DNA from 2 places in the Metabacillus sp. KJ11-3 genome. Region 1 is predicted to be linked to the other one. Evidence: predicted binding sites of a transcription regulator. Region 1 holds the regulator's gene; the other holds the start of a gene.
The links. The regulator Rex, encoded in region 1, represses fermentation and respiration genes when NADH is low (regulators of the CRP and FNR family bind a similar motif). The targets are predictions, from matches to a motif close to TTGTGAAATATTTCACAA.
Positions count from the first base shown of each region.

Region 2: the regulator Rex is predicted to act here: its motif matches at 2,949-2,966, upstream of qoxA (cytochrome aa3 quinol oxidase subunit II).

Region 1 is NZ_CM147865.1:4,299,697-4,307,749, forward strand. Features, by position in the region: gene groL (chaperonin GroEL) at 1-1,539, opposite strand, end outside; gene groES (co-chaperone GroES) at 1,588-1,875, opposite strand; gene AC0L8O_RS21300 (lysostaphin resistance A-like protein) at 2,193-2,918, shown strand; gene AC0L8O_RS21305 (YdiK family protein) at 2,915-3,118, shown strand; gene tatC (twin-arginine translocase subunit TatC) at 3,133-3,879, opposite strand; gene AC0L8O_RS21315 (twin-arginine translocase TatA/TatE family subunit) at 3,898-4,095, opposite strand; gene AC0L8O_RS21320 (redox-sensing transcriptional repressor Rex) at 4,120-4,764, opposite strand; gene moaC (cyclic pyranopterin monophosphate synthase MoaC) at 4,951-5,439, opposite strand; gene AC0L8O_RS21330 (ABC-F family ATP-binding cassette domain-containing protein) at 5,747-7,681, shown strand.
Region 2 is NZ_CM147865.1:4,700,557-4,708,609, forward strand. Features, by position in the region: gene AC0L8O_RS23375 (DNA topoisomerase III) at 1-3, shown strand, start outside; gene AC0L8O_RS23380 (SRPBCC family protein) at 66-506, shown strand; gene AC0L8O_RS23385 (nuclease-related domain-containing protein) at 1,752-2,732, shown strand; gene qoxA (cytochrome aa3 quinol oxidase subunit II) at 3,059-4,003, shown strand; gene qoxB (cytochrome aa3 quinol oxidase subunit I) at 4,117-6,060, shown strand; gene qoxC (cytochrome aa3 quinol oxidase subunit III) at 6,063-6,659, shown strand; gene qoxD (cytochrome aa3 quinol oxidase subunit IV) at 6,662-6,946, shown strand; gene AC0L8O_RS23410 (spore morphogenesis/germination protein YwcE) at 6,993-7,271, opposite strand; gene AC0L8O_RS23415 (MFS transporter) at 7,649-8,053, shown strand, end outside.

The DNA.
Region 1 (8,053 bases):
TGTTAAGAACATAGCTGCTACAGAAGCTGCGTTTTGTAGTGCAGAACGAGTTACTTTAGTTGGGTCAACGATACCAGCTTCAAACATGTTTACCCATGTTCCGTTAGCTGCGTTAAATCCTACGCCAACTTTTTCATTTTTCAAGCGCTCAACGATGACAGAGCCTTCAAGACCTGCATTGTGTGCGATTTGACGTACTGGCTCTTCAAGAGAACGAAGGATGATGTTAACACCAGTTTGAGTGTCACCTTCTTCTTGAATTTGAGCAACTTTGTTATATACGTTTACTAGAGCAGTACCACCACCGGAAACAATACCTTCTTCTACTGCAGCACGAGTAGAGTTAAGAGCATCTTCGATACGTAGTTTGCGCTCTTTTAATTCAGTTTCAGTTGCAGCACCAACTTTGATTACTGCTACACCGCCAGCTAATTTAGCTAAACGTTCTTGTAATTTTTCTTTATCGAACTCAGAAGTAGTTTCTTCTACTTGAGCACGGATTTGGCTTACACGGCTAGAGATTTGATCAGGTTGGCCAGCACCTTCTACGATTGTTGTGTTTTCTTTTGTCACAACAATTTTAGAAGCACGTCCTAGTTGATCGATTGTTGCAGATTTAAGGTCTAAGCCTAATTCTTCAGTGATTACTTCACCGCCAGTTAGGATCGCAATATCTTCTAACATTGCTTTACGGCGATCACCGAAACCTGGTGCTTTAACAGCAACAGCGTTGAATGTTCCACGAAGTTTGTTCACTACTAGAGTTGCTAGAGCTTCACCTTCTACATCCTCAGCGATTAATAATAGTGGCTTACCTTGTTGAACAACTTGCTCTAACACTGGTAAGATTTCTTGAATGTTTGTGATTTTTTTGTCTGTGATTAATACATATGGGTTTTCAAGAACTGCTTCCATTTTGTCAGAATCAGTTACCATGTATGGAGATGCATAACCACGGTCAAATTGCATACCTTCAACTACTTCTAGTTCAGTAGAGAAGCCTTTAGATTCTTCAATTGTGATAACACCGTCATTACCAACGCGCTCCATTGCTTCAGCAATTAATTGACCTACTTCTTCGTCAGCAGCAGAGATCGCAGCAACTTGTGCAATGGATTCTTTCCCTTCGATTGGTTTAGAAATAGCTTGTAACTCTTCTAATGCAACAGTTACAGCTTTTTCGATACCTTTACGTACTACCATTGGGTTAGCACCTGCAGTTACGTTCTTTAATCCTTCACGGATCATAGCTTGAGCTAAAACAGTTGCAGTTGTTGTACCGTCACCAGCAACATCGTTTGTTTTGCTCGCAACTTCAGCAACAAGTTTAGCACCCATGTTTTCAAATGCATCTTCTAATTCGATTTCTTTCGCAATTGTTACACCATCGTTAGTGATTAAAGGAGAACCGAATTTCTTTTCTAATACAACGTTACGTCCTTTAGGTCCTAATGTTACTTTTACCGCATCTGCTAAAGCGTCAACACCACGAAGCATTGAACGACGAGCTTCTTCGCTAAATTTAATATCTTTTGCCATGTTTACATAACCTCCTCAAATTTTTAACTAATCTATTATGTGTGCTGTTTATTGTCCGATAACAGCTAAAATGTCGTTTTCACGTAAAATTAAGTATTCAGTACCTTCATACTTCACTTCAGTACCAGCATATTTTGAGAAGATAATACGATCGCCTTCTGCTACTTCAAGAGCTACTTTCTCTCCACTATCTAGTACACGACCTGTACCAACAGCAACTACTTTACCTTCTTGTGGCTTCTCTTTCGCACTATCCGGAAGGACGATACCACTAGCAGTTTTTTCTTCTGATTCAACTAACTCGATAATAACGCGATCACCTAATGGCTTTAACAAGTGAAACAACCTCCTCAAATTCTTTGAATAAATGATTATTTTTCCTTTTTATTAGCACTCACAACCTTCGAGTGCTAACACAATTAATATAATATATAAATTTTCTTTTAATTTCAAGTATGAAGTTAAAATTTTTATTAGAAGTTTTCAACTTATCTACTAATTATAAATTTGGGATGAGTGCGCTGCCAAAAAGTGACCTCTTCACTAATTTGTCTCATTCTTATGGGGTATCATACATAGGATGACATTAGGGTATGTTACAATATACCTGACTAACTAAACAGAAACGTTTGTGCTTTACTTAGGAGGTTTACATGAAAAAGCATTATTGGTTTATTATGATTGCCTATATGATTCTTCAGTTATCAGGCTATCTGGGAATCAAGCTATTTGACTTATTGAACATCGGGGAGACAAATGTAGAGAGATTTGCCTATTGGACAATCTTTAGCTTTACACTTACGTTCTTAATTATTCTCTTTTTCCTAAGAAACGAACGTCATGAGGAAAACCGTTTTCGTGGAGAACCAGCTTCTGTAGGTGCTTCCATTGGATGGGCAATTATTGGGTTTTTCTTAGCTATTTTGGTACAAGGTGTAGCTGCTAATATCGAAGTTAATATTTTTGGAGTGGACCCGGGTTCTGAAAATACCCAAAGAATTGTAAGTATAATTGAGCTTTTCCCTTTAGTTATGGTTGTTACATCTATTATAGGCCCGATTCTTGAAGAAATCATATTCCGAAAAATCCTTTTTGGCGTACTATATACAAGAACAAACTTTTTCATTGCAGCATTAATCAGTTCTCTTATCTTCTCTCTATTGCACGGTGAACCACAGCATGTGTTGTTGTATGGTTCGATGGGCTTTACCTTTGCTTTTCTTTATGTGAAGACCAAGCGTATTCTCGTTCCCATCTTTGCACATGTTTCAATGAATACAATGGTCGTGGTTTTTCAAATTGCGTTTCAAGAGGATATTGAAAGAATGATGAAGCAGATGGAACAAATGCAAGTCATTATTGGAGGCTTTTTAACATGAGAACAAACCCTATTTCTATGGCTGTTTTTTATTTGATTATGGGGTTGCTGTTTATCTATTTAGCGATTAACAGTGCAAAAGAAGGCATTTTTACTTTTCCGACAATCTTATTGATGCTTATTGCTACATTCGATATTGGTGTTTCCATTCGGATGTTTCGTTTATCTAGAAAAATCAAAAAAATGAACATAAAAAAATGAGACTACTGAAAGTCTCATTTTTTATTTTCCTCTTCAAATCTCAATTTTTGTGATTTTCTATATGTGATTCTTGAAACCCAAATACTAATTTCATATAAAATAAATAAAGGAATTGAAACCATCAAGTGTGAAGCTAATTCAGGTGGTGTAATAAGTGCTGCGATAACTAATAACACAAAATAAGCATATTTCCGTACACTTGATAAAAACATCGGTGTGACGATTCCTAATCTTGTTAAGAACATAATAACAACCGGTAATTGAAAGAGTAATCCAAATGGAAGAGTTAATTGAATTAAGAAAGAGAAATATTCATTAATTCCAATTACCTGGTTTACATCCAGATCATTCGATATTCTTTCCATAAAATCAATGACAAATGGAAAGAGAATAAAGTATGAGAATGCCAAACCCAATAGGAAAAGGAAAACTGAGATCGGTATGTAGCTTAAGGTTACTTTTCTCTCCTTCTCATATAGACCTGGACTAACAAAAGACCAAAGCTGGTACAAAATGATTGGCGATGTAATAACAAATGCAATAATAAATGCAAACTTCATGTAGACCATCAATGGATCTGTCAGATTAAATGCATTTAATGTTAATGATTTTGCTTCGTCTGTATGCTGTAAATATTTAATGATCGGTCCTGAAAGTAAAAAACCGGCAATAACAGCTAAGAAAAAGAAAACGACAACAATGACGAGTCGTTTTCTCAGTTCTGTTATATGTTCAATGACCGACATTTCATCGTGTTTCATATCGGGTTCCATCCTATCTTACTTTACCTCTTCTTTATTCTTTTGCTTAGCATCTTGATCATCGTCATCATCATCAGCTAAACCTTTTGTGGCATTTTTAAACTCTCGTAATGTATTACCAGCTGCTTTTCCCAGCTGTGGCAATTTCTTTGGTCCAAAAATAAGGAGTGCAACAAAAACAATCAATAAGAGGCTTCCGATTCCTACATTTGGCATTAAATCCATCTCCTTTGTGTGCTGTTATTTTTCATCATTTGGATAATGTTTCAAAAAGTAGACAAGTGACTGAAGTTCAACCGCTAAATCAATATGGTGAATTCTTATTTCATCTGGAACATTAATTCGAGCAGGTGTAAAATTTAAAATTCCTTTAATGCCTTTTGTAATTAAACGGTCGGTAATGGATTGCGCTACTGCAGCCGGCACAGTTAAGATAGCCACTGTTACATCATCTGGAAGCTGTGTTTCAAGATCATCTAAATGAAAAACAGGTACTCCGCCAATTTCTGTCCCAACCTTTTCTTGTGCTACATCAAAAGCTAAAGATATCACCGTATTATTATTCTTAGTAAAATTATAATGTAAAAAGGCGGTACCTAAGTTACCTACTCCTATTAAACATACCTTTGTTGTTTCATCCTGATCTAGTGTTTTTCTAAAAAAGGATAACAGATAATTCACATTATAACCATACCCTTTTTTTCCTAATGCTCCAAAATATGAGAAATCTCTCCGAATCGTTGCAGAATCTACCTTTACAGCATCACTTAACTCAGCTGAAGACACACGCTGCTTCCCTGATGAGTGTAAATTTTTTAAAAAACGGTAATATAACGGCAACCTCTTTGCTGTTGCCTGCGGTATTTTCGTTTGGTCTATATTCAATCTGATCCCTCACTTAAGAAAAGCGCAAGCGCCTTGATCAGGCCCGACAAGCATAAGCCGCAAATGAATAGAAGACGCTCTATGTCTTCCATTCATTTGTGGCTTATGACCTCGAGGGGCTAGGCGCTGGAGCTAGACACTCAAACTTAGTATAATCATAATTTTTAAAATGACATATATATTTTCTCATTTTTCTTTTCTTAAAAAATCACCACTTTTACCACCTGTTTTTTCAACTAAATAGGTTTCTCCTATGATCATACCTTTATCAACTGCTTTACACATATCATAAACAGTAAGTGCTGTAATGCTTGCAGCGGTTAACGCTTCCATTTCAACACCTGTACTTCCTTTTGTTTTGACAGTAACAGAAATACATAAAGTATAATCAGGATCGTTAACGATCCATTCAAATTCAACGTTAACACCTTTAATTGAAATTGGGTGACACATTGGAATAACATTTGATGTTTGTTTAGCAGCCATAATTCCGGCTACCTGGGCAACCGATAAAACATCACCCTTGCCTATCTCATGATTTGTGATTTTCTTGTATACTTCTTCGGTGACAGTTATGCTGGTTTTAGCAAGAGCTGTTCTAACTGTTTCTTCTTTGGCAGAAATATCAACCATCTTTGCTCTGCCCTGATCATTAAAATGAGTAAACTCTGACATATACAGATCCCCTTATACCTAGACTATACACTATTTTTTTGCATCTGTCTGTTTTGTTATTGTGACAATTAATAGATTTGTTTTTTGTTCGTTTTCCTTCGTTAAAAGTAACTTTACTTGGGTGACCTACTGACAATTGTCTTTCATCACCCTCATGAGAGATCTTTCCTACTCTATCTCTTCGACTTTTGTCTTCATCACCCTTAAGAAGAGTTTCCCTTTAGGTTCTTTCAATATGAAATCAGTCTCTGTTGCCTATAAGGGTATTATTAGGCTACACTAAAGACATTAGTAGAGGTGAAAAACAATGATATTGTTACAAATAAATCAACTTAGTAAATACTTTGGTGCTGATCCTATTTTATCGAATATTAAGCTAGAAGTACAAACTAGAGATAAAATTGCTCTTGTCGGCCGCAATGGTGCGGGTAAATCAACTCTTTTAAAAATAATTTCCGGTGCAATGTCTTATGACTCTGGTGAAATTATTAAACCGAAAGATGTTTCAATTGGTTACTTGGCGCAGGATACTGGTTTAGAATCACAATTATCTATTTGGAATGAGATGAATTTAGTTTTTAAGCATCTAAAATCAATGGAAGAAGATATGCGTAAATTTGAACAACGAATGGCAACTGTAGATCCTAACAGTGAAACTCAAAAGTTTGAACAACTATTAAAAGAGTATGACAAACTTCAAGTGAAATTTAAAGAGGAAGGCGGTTACCAGTATGAAGCAGATATTCGTTCCGTCCTACATGGTTTAGGTTTTAGCAGCTTTGATCCGGAAACGAAAATCTCTTCTTTAAGTGGCGGCCAAAAAACACGGTTAGCCTTAGGTAAATTATTGTTAACAAAACCGGATCTATTGATTTTGGATGAGCCAACAAACCACCTTGATATCGAAACCTTAACTTGGCTGGAACAATATTTACAAAATTACCCGGGTGCTATCTTAATTGTTTCACATGACCGATATTTCCTCGACAAAATTGTTAATCAAGTTTATGAAATTAGCAGAAATACAAGCACAAGGTTCATTGGGAATTATAGCAACTATTTAAAACAAAAAGCTGAAAACTATGAAAAAGAAGTGAAAAGCTTTGAAAGACAGCAAAATGAAGTGGCAAAACTTAAAGATTTTATTCAGCGCAATATAGCAAGAGCATCCACAACAAAGCTTGCACAAAGCCGCAGAAAAAAGCTGGAAAAAATGGAGTTAATGAATAAACCCCTTGGAGATGAAAAATCAGCAAGCTTTCAATTTGATATTGAAAGACAAAGTGGAAATGATGTGTTAAAAGCAACAGATATTTCTGTTTCTTACGATAAACATCACCCTATTATCTCAAATATCTCTTTTTCTATATCCAGAGGTGACTCAATCGCTCTTGTTGGTCCAAATGGTATTGGAAAATCAACCTTGTTAAAGTCCATTGTCCAAAAGCTTGATGCATTAACTGGTAGCTTTTCATTAGGGTCACATGTGCAAATTGGATATTATGATCAACAGCAAGCTGATTTAACGTCAAATAAACGTGTGTTGGACGAGCTATGGGATGAATATCCACAACAAACAGAAAAAGAAATTCGAACCGTACTAGGTAACTTTCTGTTTTCAGGTGATGATGTGTTAAAACCTGTTTCAACACTAAGTGGTGGAGAAAAGGCAAGGCTGGCACTTTCTAAGCTTATGCTGCAAAAAGCTAATTTCCTCATTCTTGATGAACCAACAAACCATTTAGATTTAGATAGTAAAGAAATATTGGAAAATGCTTTAATCGACTTTCCAGGAACCATACTTTTTGTTTCACACGACCGTTATTTTATAAACCGCATAGCCACAAAGGTCTTTGAATTATCAAGTCATAACCTATCTGAGTACCTAGGTGACTATGATTACTTTTTAACAAAGAAAGAAGAAATATTAGAGCTAGAGCGACTTGCGGAAGAAGAGACAAAGAACGTTTCTCAAAAATTCAGTTCATCTGCATCAGAAGGAAAGCTAAACTACCAGCAGGAAAAAGAACTAAAAAAACTCGAACGTCAAAAGCAACGAAGAATTGAAGAAATAGAGCAAAGCATTAGTGAAATTGAAGAAACAATAGAAAAAAACGAAGCGCTACTTTGCGATCCTTCTATTTATCAGGATCATGAGCAAGTTCAAAAAATTAATATTGAAAATGAACAACTGAATTCCGAACTAGAACAACTTATGACTGAGTGGGAACAGTTACATTAAAAACAGCGGATCATTTTCGCTGTTTTTTTGTTCCAGCATTTGATAAAGAAATTGTTTCGACAAACTTCTTAACATTCAAAATAGATTGAAATCATGTTATACACAATCCACTTATTTATCCACATAATAAATCCTCTATTTTCAACATATCAACAGACTTATACACATTATCCACATATTTTCGTTTTTTTAACCAAGTTATTCACATAGGATTTTTCGTTGATTTGACAGCTTTTTTAGTTCTTTTACACATTTCTACAAAAATGAGTGAACATCCTGTGGATAACTCTGTTTTTAACCTAATTTCGGTGAACATTGACTTATTTGCTAGGGAGATTCAAGATTTTGTCGAAAAATACCGAAAAAAGGACA
Region 2 (8,053 bases), 400 kb from region 1:
TAACCAGCACAAATGTGAAACGATAAAGATAAGGAAGATCCAACGTGCCAATTATTAAAACAGATATGTTTATTTATGCACCACGCGACATCTGCTTTGACGTAGCGCGTGATATCGATATTCATACAGAGTCCACAAGCCAGACAAATGAACGTGCCGTCGGAGGGATCACTAGCGGCCTTATCGGTTTAAACGAAACCGTCACATGGGAAGCCGTCCACTTTGGGGTCAAGCAAAACCTAACCGTTCGAATCACAGAATTTGATTTCCCCAACAGGTTTGTCGACGAAATGGAAAAAGGAGCCTTTAAGCGCTTCTACCACGTCCACGAATTTATTGAAAAAGAAAACGGAACCCTGATGCTCGACACTTTTGACTACACCTCGCCTTTCGGCATCATTGGTAGACTTGCCGACCAACTGTTTTTAGAGCAGTATATGAAAGAATTTTTAATTAAGAGAAATCGGTATATTAAGAAGATTGCTGAAGAGAGAGTGGGCCGCTGAATGCGGCCCTTTTTATTAGGTTAGATACAGCTCGAAAGTGGACTGCAAGAAAATTGGGAAATCTGCAAGAATAATCTCTTACGCTGCAAAAAAGAGCAGTACGCTTGCAAAAATACAGACAAAGCTGCAAAAAAAACGAGGTGAACCTGCAAAATTGAGTAGACCGCGTAGATTGAAAAAGGCAAATTGAGGTCGTTCTAAAACATAGTAGACATGTTAATAGGTTAATCATCATGATACATTCTCATATTTACTGTCTGCAAAAATATCGGGAAAACTGCAAGAATAATCTCTTACGCTGCAAAAAAGAGCAGTAGGCTTGCAAAAATACAGACAAAGCTGCAAAAAAACGAGGTGAACCTGCAAAATTGAGTAGACCGCGTAGATTGAAAAAGGCAAATTGAGGTCGTTCTAAAACATAGTAGACATGTTAATAGGTTAATCATCATGATACATTCTCATATTTACTGTCTGCAAAAATATCGGGAAAACTGCAAGAATAATCTCTTACGCTGCAAAAAAGAGCAGTAGGCTTGCAAAAATACAGACAAAGCTGCAAAAAAACGAGGTGAACCTGCAAAATTGAGTAGACCGCGTAGATTGAAAAAGGCAAATTGAGGTCGTTCTAAAACATAGTAGCCAGCCAATTTACATGATATATTCTCATATTTACTGTCTGCAAAAATATCGGGAAAACTGCAAGAATAATCTCTTACGCTGCAAAAAAGAGCAGTAGGCTTGCAAAAATACAGACAAAGCTGCAAAAAAACGAGGTGAACCTGCAAAATTGAGTAGACCGCGTAGATTGAAAAAGGCAAATTGAGGTCGTTCTAAAACATAGTAGCCAGCCAATTTACATGATATATTCTCATATTTACTGTCTGCAAAAATATCGGGAAAACTGCAAGAATAATCTCTTACGCTGCAAAAAAGAGCAGTAGGCTTGCAAAAATACAGACAAAGCTGCAAAAAAAACGAGGTGAACCCTGCAAAATTAAGTACAGTTGCAGAACTAAAGTGACTAGTCAAAAGCAAGATAGCCCACTATTTAGATCCAATTCAAAAGTTTCCTACTAAAATAATAAATTACTTTTATAAAAGTGGAAAAATCTATAATTAAACTGAACAAAATCAGGCTCCACCCCACGAAGACACAGCTAATATCCAGTTTTAAAAGTTACCAAAAATCTGTGAACCTATTTATAATGGTACAAAGCATGTCACATACAAAGGTGGAATAGTACAATGATTGTTAAAAAACGAAAAGTACCTCTAATAAACCTAAAATTAGAAGCATTATTAAGAAGAATTTCAACTACACATCCAAAGTACCTCCTAATAAAAGAAAATTTAGCAAAAAGAAGTTCAGGTTACCAAGGTGAATTGTCATTAAACTACCCTCTGAGTTTCTTGGATGAAAAAGAGTACTTTATCTTTCATGATTTGAGGTTAAATATATCCGATCATTATTTTCAGATAGATACACTTGTTATTTCTCAAAAATTCATTTTAATAATAGAAGTGAAACATATTACTGGTACACTTTTCTTCGATCAAGAGTTTCACCAACTAATAAGAACTCATAACGGAGAGGAAGCAGTCTTTCCTGATCCAATCACTCAAATTAAGAGGCAAATGCTTCAACTGAAGCAATGGTTATCTAAAAAGCAAATTCCAGCGATTCCTATTGTGCCGCTAGTTGTTGTCAGCCACCCCAATGCCATTATCCAAACGTCTCCAAAACATCAAACCATCAATCAAATTGTTGCAAACCGCTATTATCTAAGCAGTCGAATCAATCAGATAGAAAGAAACTATCCAAAAGCCATGTTATCATCAAAAGATATAAAGAAAATAACTAGATTGCTTTTAAAAGAACATGCACCTTTAGATACTTCAGTGCTTGATCAGTATGAAATAAATTCGACAGAAGTAGGTAAAGGAGTCATTTGTTCAGGGTGTAGCCATCTTCCTATGATAAGAGTTAATGGAGCATGGTATTGTGAACAATGTAAAATAAGTGAAAAAGATGCACATGTTCAAGCGTTGAAAGATTATTATCTTTTATATGGATCACAGATATCCAACAAACACGCAAGAGAATTTTTAATGATCTCTTCACCTTTTCTAGTCTCAAGAATACTAAGATCGATGAAATTGCCATCTTCAGGTATAACAAAAGCTAAAACCTACGAATTAACGTTTAAAGAATTCCAAAATTGTTAATTTCACAAAATCCCAATTTTACCTCTATATCTTCTACCCACCCATGTAAGCAATATCTTTTCCAGAAAAGTGAACGTTTTATGAAGAAAGTATTACAAAATCGTGATCAACCGTTGAACGTTGCATGACAAATCCTAAAAGAAGTAAATTTCAGGTTAGTCCTCTGCTATGATGTGGGTAAAGAACATTGTGACATTCGTATGTGTGAGTTTCACTATGTTCAATTTTTCACAAAAGCAGTTCAAAACAATTTAAACTACATGTTAGTCAAACTAACTAAAGTATAGATCCTGTTGAGTCTATGCGATAAAGAAAGGAGTACTTTTATGAAATTAAAATGGTCTTTGTTTGCAATGATGTTAACAATTGCTGCTGTTTTAACTGGATGTGAACCATTATTGGTTTTGGATCCGAAGGGGCCTCAGGCTGAAAGACTAGCAAGTGACATTCTATTAACTATGGGTATCATGCTATTTATTGTTCTTGCTGTATTTGGACTTTTAATTTACATGCTAGTGAAATATCGTGCTTCTAAGCAACCTGCAGATTATGAGCCACCTCATATTCACGGGAATATATGGGTTGAAACGATTTGCGTTGGTGTACCGATTTTAATCGTTGCTTACCTTTCTTTTGTATCTGTTCAAAGTAACTATATTGTAGAGGCAAAGCCTGAAGGTTACGGAGATAAAGAGCCTTTAGTTGTTTATGCATCATCTTCTAACTGGAAATGGCATTTTAGCTATCCTGAGGAAAATATTGAAACAGTTAACTACTTATATATCCCAACTGATCGTCCGCTTGAATTTAAGTTATATTCACATGGACCGATTACAAGTTTCTGGATTCCACAGCTTGGTGGTCAAAAATATGCGATGAATGATCACGTTACAACACTTCATCTTGCTGCAGATGCACCGGGCGAGTATATGGGACGTAACTCAAACTTTAGTGGTGAAGGATTTGCTGCAAATACATTTAATGTAACAGCTATGTCACAGGAAGATTTTGATGAGTGGGTTGACGAGGTAAAAGAAACAGCTGACCCTCTTACAAAAGAAGAATTTACAGAGTTGTTAGAACCGGGACATCTTGGACAATTAACATACACTGGAACTCATTTAGAATTCTCACCTCCAAATGAACATCATCATGGTGAGGCTGAGGAAGAAGCGGCTTCTGACGCAGAAACTAAAACAGAAGAATCACATGAGGATCATTCAGAACATGAGGACATGACTCAATCAGAGCATGAACACATGAATCATTAGAAAAGTTGGCTTTCCCAAGTCTTAATGTAACTTACTACCTTACGAAGAAAACCGGGTTCGATCACAGTTTTCTTCTTACAAAATAATTCATTCCCGAAAGGAGTCACAAACGTATGGATTTCTTTGATCGTTTTGCCGTGCCTCATCCAAGTTTTGCGATCTATGCATCAATGGTTGCGATTGGATTAACTACAATTGCCATCCTTGCTGGATTAACATACTTTAAAAAATGGGGTTATTTATGGCGTGAATGGTTAACAACAGTTGACCATAAGCGTATCGGTATTATGTATTTAATTTCTGCATTAGTTATGTTATTCCGCGGTGGCGTTGACGCTATTATGTTGCGTGCACAGCTTGCCGTTCCTGATAATACATTATTAGATTCACAGCATTATAATGAGATTTTTACAACTCACGGAGTTGTGATGATTCTCTTTATGGCAATGCCATTTATCATGTTCTTCATGAACTTGGTTGTTCCATTGCAAATTGGAGCTCGTGATGTTGCATTTCCACGTCTTAATGCACTAAGCTTCTGGTTGTTCTTTATGGGAGCTATGTTATTTAACATTTCATTCGTTGTTGGGGGATCACCTGACGCAGGTTGGACTTCGTATTTCCCACTGGCTAGTGAGGAATTCAGTAAATCTGTCGGAACGAATTATTATATGATTGCGATACAGATCGCCGGTATCGGTACCCTGCTGACGGGTATTAACTTTATAACGACGATCATGAAAATGAGAGCACCTGGTATGACTTTAATGAAAATGCCAATGTTCACATGGTCAGCTCTTATTGCAAACTTAATCATCGTTTTCGCTTTCCCTGTTTTAACAGTAGCGTTAGCGATGGGAACAATGGACCGCCTATTTGGTACTCATTTCTTTACACTGGGTAACGGCGGTATGGATATGCTTTGGGCGAACCTTTTCTGGGTTTGGGGACACCCTGAAGTATATATCTTGATTTTACCTGCATTTGGTCTTTACAGTGAGATTATTTCAACATTCTCTGGACGTAACCTATACGGCTACAAGTCAATGGTTTGGTCTATGGTGTTAATTTCACTTCTTTCTTTCTTAGTATGGGCGCATCACTTCTTTACAATGGGTCAAGGTGCGTTTACAAACAGTATTTTCTCTATTACAACAATGGCAATTGCTGTACCGACGGGTGTTAAGATCTTTAACTGGCTGTTCACGCTAAGAAAAGGTAAGATTCGCATGACAACGCCAATGCTTTATTCAATGCTTTTCATCCCGCTTTTCACATTGGGTGGGGTAACAGGGGTTATGCTTGCGATGTCTGCAGCTGACTACCAATACCATAATACAATGTTCTTAGTTGCTCACTTCCACAATGTTATTATCCCTGGTGTAGTTTATGCTATGCTTGCTGGTTTAACATATTACTGGCCAAAAATGTTCGGCTTTATGTTGAATGAAAAAATTGGGAAATGGACAGCATGGTTACTTTCTATCGGATTCGTGCTAGCATTTATCCCAATGTATATTACTGGTTTAGATGGTCAAGTTCGTCGTAGCTTCACATATTCAGAATCAACTGGATTCGGTCCATTAAATATGGTTTCATTTGTCGGAGCTGCAATTATGATGATCGGATTTGCATTAATTGTGTATAACATCTACTACAGCATTCGTTATGCTGAAAGAAACATCGGTTCAGATCCATGGGATGCGCGTACGCTTGAGTGGGCTACACACACTCCTGTTCCAGAATATAACTTCGCGATTGTACCTGAAGTAAAAACGAGTGAAGCATTCTGGGATGCGAAGAAACATGGTCATGAACTATTTAATGGTAAAATTGAAAAAATTCATATGCCTAATAACAGTGGTATGCCTTTCATTATGAGTTGTTTCTTCTTTGCATGGGGCTTCTCGCTGATCTTTAGTCTATGGATTCCAGCAATTATTACAACGATTGGAATATTCGTCTTTATGACTCTTCGTTCGTTTGAAAAAGATCATGGTCGATATATTCCTGCTAAAGAAGTAGAAGAAACTGAATCAGAATTGCGAGGTGCTTAAACTTGAAAATTGATAACTCGCTTCCACTAGAATATAGTACAGAAGAAAATCGATTAAAGATTTTTGGGTTTTGGATTTTCCTTGGTGCGGAAATCATGCTTTTCGCAACACTTTTCGCAACCTATTTTACCTTATATAACCGTACAGGTTCAGGCCCTGATGGAGCTGAAATCTTCGTTATTACGCCTGTTATCTTTGAAACATTCTTACTTTTAACAAGTAGTTTTACAATTGGTCTTGGTATTCATGCCATGCGTCTTGGCAGAGAAAAGGCGATGATCAATTTCTTTATTGTTACACTTATTCTTGGATTAGGGTTCTTAGGTATTGAGATCTATGAATTTATCCATTATGCTCATGAAGGAGCAGGTATCGGAGCAAGTGCCTTTACGTCAATCTTATTGACAACATTAGGAACGCACGGTGCCCACGTAACACTCGGGTTTTTCTGGGGATTATTTATCGTCATGCAAGTGAAAAAGCGTGGCTTAACTCCGGAAACAGCGAATAAATCGTTTATCTTTTCACTGTATTGGCATTTCTTAGATGTAGTCTGGATCTTTATCTTCAGCTTCATCTATCTGAAAGGAATGATGTAAACATGAGCGAATTATTTCCTCTTAAACAAGTTATGGGATTTGTTTATTCATTAGTCCTAACGGTCATTGCACTTGGTGTTTACTTCTTTGATATGTCGTTTCAAGTAGGGATGACTGTACTTCTTGTTACAGCATTCATACAGGCTGGTCTTCAGCTCGTTGTCTTCATGCACGCAGGTGAAACGGAAGACAAAGCGGCAATTTACACAAACATCTATTACGGAGTAATCATTGCATTAGTAACTATTTTTGGTACGCTTCTAGCAATGGTTTGGGATATGGGCTAAAAGGAAAAAGGGTATGACTCTATGTGAGAGTCATACCCTTTTCTTATTAGTGCAAATAATCTTCAGATCTGCTTTGTAAAAATTCCGGTAGTTCAGATTTCCAAAGGACATAAAGAACAGTTAAGTGGGCTGCAACGATATTAAAGATGAACATTGCCCCAAATACCAAGTGGCCTGTTCCGAAATCAGAGTACATATAGAGAACTAATGTTGTCCACATTAAAATAATAAGTGGCACTTGTAAGATAGCAAGCTTTTTATTTTCTTTCCATAAAAACAATGGTGTGGCTGTTCCTATTAATAAATAAGCGAAAAATACATCCATATCTGACACGCTCCTTTAACATTGACTGCGTTTACAAGTCTGTGTCTAAAAAAAGAATAATTTGTGAACTTTTTGTTACATTTAATATAACACACTTGCCAACAAGAAATAAAGAGAAAAGTGCATGGAGTGAAAAAGAATTTGGCATGTTAAGCAATATGAATTGACGACAAGAATTTGTATAGCGTATAAGTGAAGGTGGAGAGTAAAATAGTATATGCTTCGTTAGTTAGTAAAATTCGGGTTTTCCTAAGATCCTTGTCGTGTTTCCTTTACCATTTCATGCACTTTGTGTGTATCTATTTATACGTTTCCCTGAGTGAAAAAGATGAAACATGAATTTGACTTGGAAAAGACCTTAGTGAAAGGTGGATGACATGAACACAACTCAAGAAATTTCAAGACGAAAGCTTCTAAGCATAGCGGGGTTAGGATGGATGTTTGATGCCATGGATGTTGGGATCCTTTCGTTCATCATTGCTGCTCTACAAGTGGAATGGAATTTAACTTCCTCTCAAATGGGCTGGATCGGGAGTATGAATTCGATCGGAATGGCTGTAGGGGCTTTAGTGTTTGGGCTAATGGCTGACAAAGTTGGTCGTAAGCAAGTATTTATTATCACTCTATTACTATTCTCGGTGGGAAGTGGACTGTCTGCATTTGTCACATCCTATGCACTGTTCCTTGTTTTACGATTTTTTATCGGTGCTGGCTTAGGAGGAGAACTTCCGGTTGCCTCTACATTAGTGTCTGAAAGTGTTCCAGCCAATGAGCGAGGAAAG